DNA from 2 places in the Variovorax sp. V93 genome. Region 1 is predicted to be linked to the other one. Evidence: riboswitches for the same ligand, from Rfam matches in the RefSeq annotation. Region 1 holds a riboswitch; the other holds the start of a gene.
What was found. Region 1 has a riboswitch for cobalamin ahead of ACAM54_RS14315 (TonB-dependent receptor). Riboswitches for the same ligand answer to the same signal wherever they lie in the genome.

Region 1 (5,419 bases):
AGCGGCCGCTTGCCGAATGGCGTGGCGGCCATCGCGTCGGCCGCCGCATCGAGCCGCGCCATCGCGTCGCCGAGTTCGTGCGCGGCGACCAGGCCCAGGTGCCGCTCGGGCAGCTCGAAGCCGGCGCCGCGCGGCAAGCTGCCGAGCCATTGCGCCGGTTCGCGCAAGGCCTCCTTCAGCATGCCGGCATGGCGCTCGCCGGCCACGCGGTTGGCCAGCACGCCGGCCCAGGGCAGCGCGGGACGGAAGTTCTGCAGGCCGTAGGCCAGCGCGCCGAAGGTGCCGGCCATGGCCTGTGCATCGATCACGGCCAGCACCGGCAGGCCGAAGCGCTCGGCCAGGTCCGCCGCGCTGGGGCTGCCGTCGAACAGGCCCATGACGCCTTCGACGATCAGCAGGTCGGCCTCGGCCGCGGCCGCATGCAGCCGCCGGCGGCAGTCGGCCTCGCCGGTCATCCAGAGATCGAGCGAATGCACCGGCGCGCCGCTGGCGAGCGCCAGCCAGCAGGGGTCGAGAAAGTCGGGCCCGCACTTGAAGACCCGCACGCGCCGGCCCTGGCGCGCATGCAGCCGCGCCAGGGCGGCCGCGACCGTGGTCTTGCCCTGTCCCGAAGCCGGGGCCGCCACCAGCACGGCGGCGCAGGCGTGCGCAGCGACCGATTCGCTGTTCGCGTCGTACTGGCTTATTGCGGTGTCCACTTCAGGCCGATGTAAGCGTTGCGGCCGTCGGTGGCGTAGCCGCGTGCAAGCGTGTAGTCCTTGTCGCCCACATTGTCGACGCGGGCCACCAGGCCGATGTCGCGCGTGATCTGCGTGCTGGCCACCAGGTTCAGCACGGTGTAGCCGCCCAGCGTGCGCGTGTTGGCCGCGTCGTCGAAGCGCTTGCTCGACGATTGCAGTTCGGCGCCCAGCGTCCAGCCGGCAACGCGCCAGTCGGCGCCGAGCGTGCCGTGGCGGCGCGCGCGGCGCGCCAGCAGGTGGTCGGTGTCCAGGTCGCGCGGGTCCTGGAAGTCGAGCGATGCGCGCAATGTCACGTCGCCGATGCGGTGGCCGCCCGACAGCGTCACGCCCTGGTAGCGGGCCCGCGCCGTGCTGGCATAGCAGCCGAAGCTGGAGCGGCAGTTGGTGGCCGAGCCGTCGAACACGATCAGGTTCTCGACGCGGTTCTGGTAGACGACGATGCCCGCATGCGTGCCGCCGTCGGTGTACTGCAGGCCCAGTTCCACGTTGCGGCTCGACTCTGGCTTGAGGCTGGCCACGCCGTATTCGCTGAAGCGCTGGTACAGCGTGGGTGCGCGGAACGCCGTGCCGGCCGAGACGGTGGCGCGCAGGCGCGGCGTGATCGCGTAGCCGTAGGCGGCGCTGCCGGTGGCCTTGCCGCCGAATTCGCTGTCGTCGTCGTGGCGCACATGCAGCTGGAGCGAATGCGCGCCCTGCACGAAGCCATAGCCGAGCGAGACCGCATCCTGCGAGCGCTTGCTCGAGAACAGGCCGCTGCTGGTGGTGGGTGCATTCTCGAGCGCGTCTTCGCGGCGCTCGAGCGTGGCCGTCACCAGGTGCGGGCCGAAGCGGAACTCGTTCTGGAACAGGTAGCCGCGCAGGTTCGTCTCGGTGCGGTAGAACGATGGCTGGGTCTTGTAGACCGACTGCGAATCGGTGACCTGCACGCGCGTGCTGTAGATGTCGTTCCACTTGCCCGACCACGACAGCCCGGCCGTGCGCAGCGTGTTGTTCGAGATGTCGTTCCTGAAGAGGATCGGCGGCTTGGTCCTGAAGCTCACCGGCGGGTCGTAGCCGGCTTCCATGTCGCTGTACAGCAGCGTGGCTTCCAGCCGCTGGTTCGGCGTGAGCTGGTAGCCCAGGCGCAAGTTGCCGGCATTGCTGCGGTAGCCATCGCGGTCGGGGCTGGTGAAGCCGTCCTTCGAGGGCGTGCGCTTGTCCATCGGCAGCACGTTGAAGCCCCGGCTTTCCTCGTGGGCCGCGCCCAGCGAGTAGTCGAAGGCACCCGATTTCCCGCTCACGCCCGCCTCCGCCTTGCGCAAGCCATGGCTGCCGAAGCCGATGCCCGCGTAGGGCGCCACGCCCTCTTCGCCGCGCTTCGTGAAGAGCTGGATCACGCCGCCCACGGCATCGGAGCCGTACACCGCGGCGGCCGGACCGCGCAGCACTTCGATGCGGTCGATCTGCGAGAGCGGAATGCTTTCCCAGCCGGCACCGCCGGTCGATTGCGAATCGACGCGCACGCCGTCGATGTAGACGGCCGTGAAGCGCGTCTCGGCGCCGCGGATGAACAGGCTGGTGGTGTTGCCCACGCTGCCGTTGCGCGTGATCTCGATGCCCGGCAGGCGCGCCAGCACGTCGGCCACGCCGACCGCGCCGCTGCGCTCGATGGTCTGGCGGTCGACCACGGACACGTCGCCCACCAGGTCCGACAGCGGCTGCGGCGTGCGGTTGGCCGTGACCACGGTTTCGCCGAGTGCCGGCGCATCCTGCTGGGCATGCGCGACGGCCGGCAGTTGAAGCAGCGCCATGCCGCCGAAGGCGGAGGCCAGCGCGAGCGGCAGGCAGGCAAGGCGGCGGCGCGCAGGCGAACGGCCGAGGGAAAGAAAACCACAGGAAGTCATGAATGGAGCGAACGAACGTCTATGCCCGTCGCCGGCTTCCCCGCCGGCGCTTGGACGCAATGGCTGCCTTGCGCGCCGAACCGAAAATCGATCGCGCATGCGGCAGCCGCCTCGTTGGCCGGTATCCGGGCTGGCAGTGCGACCCCACCGCCTTCCCAGGTGCCTGTTTCAGGGCACCCAGTGGCTTGATGGATGAGGTTGACGCTTGCGGCGTCGACTGCTTGACCGTTGCGGGGGCAGCGCAGGCGGCTTCGGCCTTGTTCCGTTTCCGGAGGGCGTTCACTCCTGCTTCCCGTTGAACCGCGGCGCGTGAACCACGCCGCAGGCACCAACGCGCAGGATTCTAGGGCCTGTGCCGGCACAGTAAGCCAAAAGTTGCGCAGCCTGCGCTTCGCCGGGAAACTACAATCGCCAACCATGCCCGCCTCCAGCCCCATCGACCAGATCGCCGAGCGTGTGGAACGCCTGCTCGTGCGTCATGAAGAGGTGCAGCGCACCAATGCGCTGCTGCAGGAGCAGGTCGAAGCGCTCACGCGCGAGCGCGATGCGCTGAAGTCGCGGCTGGCCGCGGCCCGCACGCGCCTCGATGCATTGCTCGAGCGGCTGCCGGCTGAACCCCCTTCCCAAGATTCCCCCGCATGAAGCAGATTGAAGTTCAGATCATGGGCCAGAGCTATCTGCTCGGCTGCCCCGACGGCGGCGAGGCGCAGCTGCGCGAAGCCGTCGAGCGCGTGGACGCGGCCATGTGCAAGATCCGCGATGCCGGCAAGGTGAAGGCGCGCGACCGCATCGCGGTGCTCGCCTCGCTGAACCTGGCTTTCGACCTGGCGGCCCAGCAAGCGGCCGCCGCGGCCGCGCCGCTTCCCGTGGCTGCGGCGTCCTCGGCCCCCTCGGCAGATGGCGGGGACGCCGACGCCAAGGCCGCCCAGCTCATTCAGAAACTCGATCAAGCCCTCGCGGGCGATGACCATTTACTCTGAGCGGAAGCACCCGGCCCGTCCGGGGCGTAAAATCCGAACTGTCTGCGGTGCGCGTCGGGCTTAATATTTCCTTGTTCCAATGCTCTCCGGAGCCGGGCTTGGTACATCGCTTGACGGGTGTGATCATCTCGCGTCAGATGAACCCGAAGTCTTGCTGCCCTCGCCCACCTGAACCCTGGTTCAGGATGCGGGTTCGGCGCCCACTTGCAGACACCTTTTTCCGTTCATACGGCCCCTGCATGCGCTGCACGGGGCCGTTGCTTTTTTTCAAGGCTTCGCTGCGTGACTTCCCTGCTCGACCCCCTCCTGATCGCCGAACTGGCCGCACTCGGCCTGGGCACCGGTTTCCTGGCGGGCCTGCTGGGCATCGGCGGCGGGATGCTCATGGTGCCGTTCATCACGATCATCATGGGGCACCGCGGGGTGGCCTCCGATCTCGCGGTGAAGATGGCGATCGCCACCTCGATGGCCACGATCATCTTCACCTCGGTGTCCAGCGTGCGCGCACACCACAAGCGCGGCGCGGTGCGCTGGGACATCGTGCGGCGCCTGGCGCCCGGCATCGTCATCGGCAGCCTGCTGGGCAGCCTGGGCGTGTTCGCGCTGCTCAAGGGCACGGTGCTGGCCATCGTCTTTGCGCTGTTCGTGGGCTTCTCGGCCACGCAGATGTTCCTCGACCGCAAGCCCAAGCCCACGCGCCAGATGCCGGGCACCGCGGGGCAGCTGTCGGCGGGCGGCGCCATCGGCTTCATCTCGGGCCTGGTCGGCGCGGGCGGGGGCTTCGTCAGCGTGCCGTTCATGACCTGGTGCAACATCTCCATCCACAACGCCGTGGCGACCAGCGCCGCGCTCGGCTTTCCGATTGCGGTGGCCAACGTGCTGGGCTACGTGGTGAGCGGACAGTCGGTGCAAGGCCTTCCGGCCGGCTCGTTCGGCTACATCTGGCTGCCCGCGCTCGCGGTCATTGCGGTGTGCAGCGTGCTCACCGCGCCGCTGGGTGCGAAGGCAGCGCACAACCTGCCGGTGAAGAAGCTCAAGCGCGTGTTCGCGAGCATCCTGTACCTGCTGGCGGCCTACATGCTCTGGAAGGGCCTGCAGGGCTGAGCCGCCGCGCGCCTTGAAAGCCCCTCGGCGGCCGGGTGGGATCCGTTGCGAGGCCGCGGCCCCGGCCGTATAACGGGCGCATGAAAATCCTCATTGCTGTCGACGGCAGCGCCTATACGCAGAAGGCGCTCAATTACCTGCTGGCCAACCGCGCGATGTTCGTGGATGGCCATGAGCTGGTCATCGTGCATGTCTGCACCGGTATCTCGGGCCATGTGGCGCGCCACCTCAGCAAGGAGGTGATCGCCGATTACTACGCCGAGGAAAACGCCAAGGTGCTCGACCCCGTGGCGGCCTTGCTTGCGCAGAACAGCGTGAGCAACTACACGATCGACAAGCGCCATGGCCATGCGGCCGAGGAAATCCTCAAGTCGGCGGCGACTGCGCATGCGCAGCTGATCGTGCTCGGCACCCATGGCCACGGCATCATCGGCCGCGCGCTGATGGGCTCGGTGGCCACCAAGGTGATCTCCGAGACCGACACCTCGGTGCTGCTGGTGCAGTAGCCGGGCTTTTCTCTTCTTTCCCCTCTTATTGCACGCGCTGCTGCCGCCATTCGCGCGGCGCGAGGTGGTTCCCGTGCTGCACGGTGCTGAAGGCCGACGACCAGAGCGACGAATACATCAACTGCCATGCGGGCAGCGGGCTCATGAACGGGCCGGGCGCAAGCCTAGCGGGCCCCTCGCTCCGGGGATGCCGTAGGATGCGCGGC
Region 2 (5,419 bases), 1.9 Mb from region 1:
GCGTGCAGCGCTGTGCAACCAGCGAGGGCGGCCAGCGTCAGCAAGGGCCGAAAGTCGATGCGCATGGAAGTCTCCCGTTGTCTTGTGGATGGCGGGCCGAGCTTAGGGCCGGGGCGCAACGCATTCCAATCACAGTTTTTGATTCGAGGCATTGCCGGGAGCCTCACTCGGGTTTGCCCGGACCGGCAGCTCGCCGCCTCTCTCGCCCTTCGGCGCCATGCCTTGCATACTCCACGCTTTCCCCCGCCTTACCCCTTTTCATGCCCACCGACACCTCCATGAAGAAAGTGCGTGTGGAATGCCGCCACATCCACTTTTCTCACGGCCCCACGAAGGTGCTGGACGACGTCAGCCTCGACATTGCGCCCGGCGAATTCTTTGCGCTGCTGGGGCCGTCGGGCTCGGGAAAATCCACGCTGCTGCGGATCATCGCGGGGCTCGAGGCGCCCGGCCTGGGCCGCGTGCTGCTGGACGGCCGCGACGTGTCCGAAGCGCCCGCCTGGGCGCGGCAGGTGGCCATGGTGTTCCAGAACCACGCGCTCTGGCCGCACATGACAGTGGCGGAGAACATCGCCTTCGGCCTGATCGAGCGCCGGGTCGAAGCGCCGATCGTTCGCACCGCGGTCTCCGAGTGGCTGGGCGCCATCGGCCTGGAAGGCCACGGCAACCGTGAACCGAACCAGCTGTCGGGCGGGCAGCAGCAGCGCGTGGCCTGGGCGCGCGCCCTTGCCGCCGAGCCGCGGCTGCTGTTGCTGGACGAACCGTTCTCCAACGTCGACAAGACCCTCCGGCTGGGACTGCGGCAACAGCTGCGCCAGCTGCAGCAGCAGCTTGGCATCACGGCCGTGCTGGTCACGCACGACCAGGAAGAGGCGCTCGGCCTGGCGGACCGGATTGCCGTGCTCGACAACGGCGCCATCCAGCAGGTCGGCAGCCCCATTGGGCTGTACGACTACCCGGCCAACGCGGCCGTTGCCCGTGCCGTCGGCCAATGGAATCTGCTCAGCGGCATCGCGCGCGCTCGCCAAGGTGGCGTGCTGCTGCTCGACGTTGAAGGTGTCGGCGAACTGCGCGTGCCACTGCGGCCGGACATGCCCGCCACTGCGCGGCTGTCCATCGGCTTCCGTCCGCATACCGTGAAGATCGGCGGTGACGACGATGTGCACGACGCCCGCTACACCTGGCTCGCGGGCCTGGTGGAGCACGCCGAATTCCTGGGCCGGGCCGTGCGCTACCGGGTGCGCATCGGCGAGCACGCCGTGCTGGTGGACGAGCCGCATCACCGCGGCGCGGCGCGCCATGCCGTCGGCGCCGACATCGCGCTCGGCATCGAACTGGCGCAGTGCCGGCAATTCGCGTCCTAGCTTTTGAGACCCCGACGCGCCGGCTGCGATTGTCTTATGGCCGCCATCAGAAGAGGTGATTGGAACGAGGCCGGCCGCTCTGCTACTTTGGCCGCCCGACCGAATGGAGACCCTTGATGCGCATCACCCGCAAGCTCTGCTGGCTGTCCCTTGCCGCCTTTTTGCTCACTGCCTGCACCACGCAGGCACCGCTGCCAACTACAGCGCCGCAGGTCGGCGAAACAACGGCTGCGTCGACGGCGACCTACCTCGATCCAGCGCAGATCGACACCACGCGCTTCCTGGCACCTCCCCCCGACGAGGCAGCCACGCGGCGCGAGATCGAGCAGATGCTCGTGCTGCAGCGGCAGCGCACGCCCGCGCAGGCCGAGCGCTCCGTTGCCGACCTGGAGCAGAGCGTCTTCCGCTTTTCCGACGTGATGGGCGACAGGTTCAGGAAGGAAGACCTGCCGCGCACCGCCAGGCTGTTCGAGACCCTGTACAGGACCGAGAGCATTCTCAACAAGCAGGGAAAGGAAAAGTGGCAGCGCACGCGCCCGCCGCTGTTCGACAAGCGCATCGAGCCGGTGGCGCGCTATTCGTCGAGCGGCTCCTACCCGAGCGGCCACTCGGCCTTTGCCTATCTGTCGGGCATCGTGCTGGCCGAGATGGTTCCGGAAAAGCGCGCGCAGATCTTCGCGCGTGCCAGCGAGTTCGGCGAGAACCGCGTGCTCGGCGGCGTTCACTATCCGAGCGACATCGAGGCCGGCCGGCGCCTGGCGACGATGATCGTCGTGCTGATCCAGGGCAACCCCGCGTACCAGGGCGATTTCGCCGAAGCCCGGAAGGAACTGCGCGGGCGGCTCGGTCTGGACAGGTGACGCTCCGCTGCCCTGCCGCAAGCGGCTGATACACTTTGCGCGCGTTGTCAGGTGTCCTGGCGCCCCGTATCAACGGCGGGGTGGCCAGGGTGAAACGGGAAGTCGGTGCGCGGCGGTGGAGAGAACACCGCGCAATGCCGACGCTGCCCCCGCAACGGTAAACGAGTCAGAAGCAAGGCCCCGGGATTCGGTCCCGCGCCACTGTGCCGCGAACGGCATGGGAAGGTGGTCTTGCTGGAGAGCCGATGGCCCTCCGCTCGTGAGCCCGGAGACCGGCCTGACGACCAGCGCATGACCTTGCGGTGGGCGAGGATCGGCGGGCGGCGCATGGCGTCCGGCTCGATGCAGGTGTGCATCCGCCGGAACCGCATCCACTGACGCCCCTCCGATTTCTCCCGCTGCCAGGTCCTACCGACCATCTATCGCGCGGCGGGCGCGGAGGAATCATCATCATGAACGAGCGAGCCATCGCTCCAGGCAGTGCGCCGGCGCCGGGAACCGTGTGGTTCGTCGGTGCGGGCCCGGGCGATCCGGAACTCATCACCGTCAAGGGCCGCGGCCTCGTCGAGCGCGCCGGGGCGATCCTGTTCGCGGGCTCGCTGGTGAGCGAAGCCGCGATGCGCTGGGCGCGTCCGGACTGCGCCATTGCCGACAGCAAGGACATGACGCTCGAGCAGATGTCGGCCTGGCTGATCGCGCAGGCCGCGCGCTGCGAGACCGTGGTGCGCCTGCAGACCGGCGATCCGGGCCTGTACGGCGCGCTGATCGAGCTGGTGCAGCCGCTGGATGCGGCGGGCGTGCCGGTCGGGGTGGTGCCGGGCGTGTCCTCCGCCATGGCATCGGCGGCCGCGGCGGTGGAAAGCCTCACGCTGCCCGAGGTCACGCAGACCGTGATCTTCACGCGCGTCGAAGGCCGCACGCCGATGCCCGAGGGCGAGTCGCTCGAGGCGCTGGCCGCGCACCACAGCACGCTGTGCATCTTCCTGAGCATCACGCTGCTGGGCAAGGTCACGGCCGCGCTCGCGGCCGCCGGCTGGTCGCCCGATGCGCCCGTGGTGGTGGTCCACAAGGCGAGCTGGCCCGGCGAAGAAAAGATCGTGCGCGGCACGGTCGCGACCATCCAGGCGCTGTGCCGCGAGGCCCGCATCGCAACCCAGTCGATGATCATTGCCAGCCCCACGCTGGGCGCGCGGCAGTGGACCAGGCTCGCCAAATCCAAGCTCTACGACGCGAGCTTCACGCACCGCTTCCGGCGCGCGAGCGTTCCCGCCGAAACCCTGCGCCAGGAACTTCCATGAACTCCGAAACCATTCTGCTGGTGGGCCACGGCTCGCGCGAAAAATCCGGCAACGACGAGATCGAGGCCTTCGCCGCGCAATGGCGCGAGCGGCAGCCGGGCTGGCGCATCGAGGTCTGCTTCATCGAGTTCTCCGAGATCACGATGAGCGAGGGCCTGCGCCGCGCCGCCGAGAGCGCGCGGCGCGTGATCGTGGTGCCGCTCATCCTCAATGCCGCGGGCCACGTGAAGATGGACATCCCGCAGGCCATCGACGGCGCCCGCCTCAAGTACCCGATGGTGCAGTTCCTCTATGCGCCGCACCTCACGGCCTGCGACCCGATCCTCGCGGTCCTGCGGCGCCGCCTCAAGGACGCGATGCAGGCGCTCGACATGCCCGACCCGACCACCACCGGCGTGGTGATCCTGGGGCGGGGTTCGTCGGACCGCCAGGCCAACGGCGACATGGCCAAGATGGCGCGCTGGCTGATGGAGGAGACCGACCACGAGCTGGTCGACCTTGCCTTCACGGGCATCACCTACCCGCGCCTGGAGCGGGCCGTGCAGCGCCAGAGCCTGCTGGGCATGAAGCAGGTGGTGGTGCTGCCGTACTACCTGTTCAACGGCACGCTGGTCGAACGCATCGCGCGCCAGGTCGAGCACCTGAAGGCGCAATACCCGACGATCCGTTTTGTCTCCACGCGCTACTTCGGCTTCGAGCCCGAGATCTTCGCGCTGCTGGAGCAGCGCGTGGACGACCTGCGGCGCGGCGCGCCGGCCGCGCTCATGCCCTGCGACGGCTGCAAGTTCCGCGACTTCGCGGTGGAACACGGGCTGGGCGGCCATCACCACGGCGACGCGGCGGCGCATGGCCACGATCACCACCACGATCACGGCCACGACCACGACCACGACCACGCGCATGGCCACACCCATGCGCACGATCCGGTGCCGGTGCTGCGATGAAGCCGGCGTCTTCCACGGCGGCCAACGTCGTCACCGAGCAGCTCACCGCGGCGGGCCGTGCCATCGAGCACGATTCCTTCGCGGTGATCGACCGCGAGGTGGCATCGCATGTCTACACCGCCGACCAGTGGCCCGTGGTGCGCCGCATGATCCATGCGAACGCCGACTTCGACTTCAACGGCCTGACCGACTTCCATCCTGAAGCGGTCGACGCCGCCATCGCCGCCATCCGCTCGCGCGCCAGCCGCGTGCTGGCCGATGTCGAGATGATCTGCGTCGGCCTCTCGGCCCCGCGCCTGGCCCACTTCGGCATGGGCACGCACCAGTTCATCAGCGACCCGGACGTGATCTCGCAGGCGATGGCCGAAGGCACCACGCGCGCGGTGCAGGCCATGCGCAAGGCGCATCGCCTGGGGCTGGTCGACGGCGCGATCGTCGGCATCGGCAATGCACCGACCGCGCTGATCGAGATCGTGCGGCTGATCCACGAAGAGGGCGCGCGCCCCGCGCTGGTGGTCGGCATGCCGGTGGGCTTCGTGTCGGCGGCCGAGTCGAAGGACCTGGTCGCGCTCGAAAACGACGTGCCCTGGATCGTGATCCGCGGACGCAAGGGCGGCTCCACGCTGGTGGTGGCCGCGATCCACGCGCTGCTGGGCCTGGCCGAGGCGCGCGAACACGCCGCATGATGGACAAGGGCGCGCCCCGCGGCACCCGCACCGGTTTCACGACCGGTGCGTGTTCGGCCGCGGCGGCGCGCGCGGCGGTGATCGGCCTGGTCACGGGCCAGGTGCCCGGCGAGGTCGAGTGCCTGCTGCCCAACGGCGACCTCGTGCGCTTCGCGGTGCACGACGGCCGCGTCGACGGCGCGAGCGCGCATGCGATGGTCATCAAGGACGCCGGTGACGACCCCGACTGCACCGACAAGGCCCATCTCACGGCCGACGTGCGCCTAC

Region 2: linked by a shared signal. The riboswitch ahead of cobM (precorrin-4 C(11)-methyltransferase) and the one ahead of ACAM54_RS14315 (TonB-dependent receptor) in region 1 are both predicted to bind cobalamin.

What each region holds. Positions count from the first base shown of each region.
Region 1 covers NZ_AP028669.1:3,003,169-3,008,587, forward strand. Annotated here, with positions in the region: gene ACAM54_RS14310 (cobyrinate a,c-diamide synthase) at 1-698, opposite strand, end outside; gene ACAM54_RS14315 (TonB-dependent receptor) at 683-2,623, opposite strand; cobalamin riboswitch at 2,722-2,971, opposite strand; gene ACAM54_RS14320 (hypothetical protein) at 3,041-3,265, shown strand; gene ACAM54_RS14325 (cell division protein ZapA) at 3,262-3,603, shown strand; gene ACAM54_RS14330 (sulfite exporter TauE/SafE family protein) at 3,886-4,707, shown strand; gene ACAM54_RS14335 (universal stress protein) at 4,788-5,213, shown strand.
Region 2 covers NZ_AP028669.1:1,071,402-1,076,820, reverse strand. Annotated here, with positions in the region: gene ACAM54_RS04845 (ABC transporter substrate-binding protein) at 1-65, opposite strand, end outside; gene ACAM54_RS04840 (ABC transporter ATP-binding protein) at 279-1,364, shown strand; gene ACAM54_RS04835 (phosphatase PAP2 family protein) at 1,481-2,224, shown strand; cobalamin riboswitch at 2,257-2,520, shown strand; gene cobM (precorrin-4 C(11)-methyltransferase) at 2,677-3,522, shown strand; gene ACAM54_RS04825 (sirohydrochlorin chelatase) at 3,519-4,466, shown strand; gene ACAM54_RS04820 (precorrin-8X methylmutase) at 4,463-5,152, shown strand; gene ACAM54_RS04815 (cobalt-precorrin-5B (C(1))-methyltransferase) at 5,149-5,419, shown strand, end outside.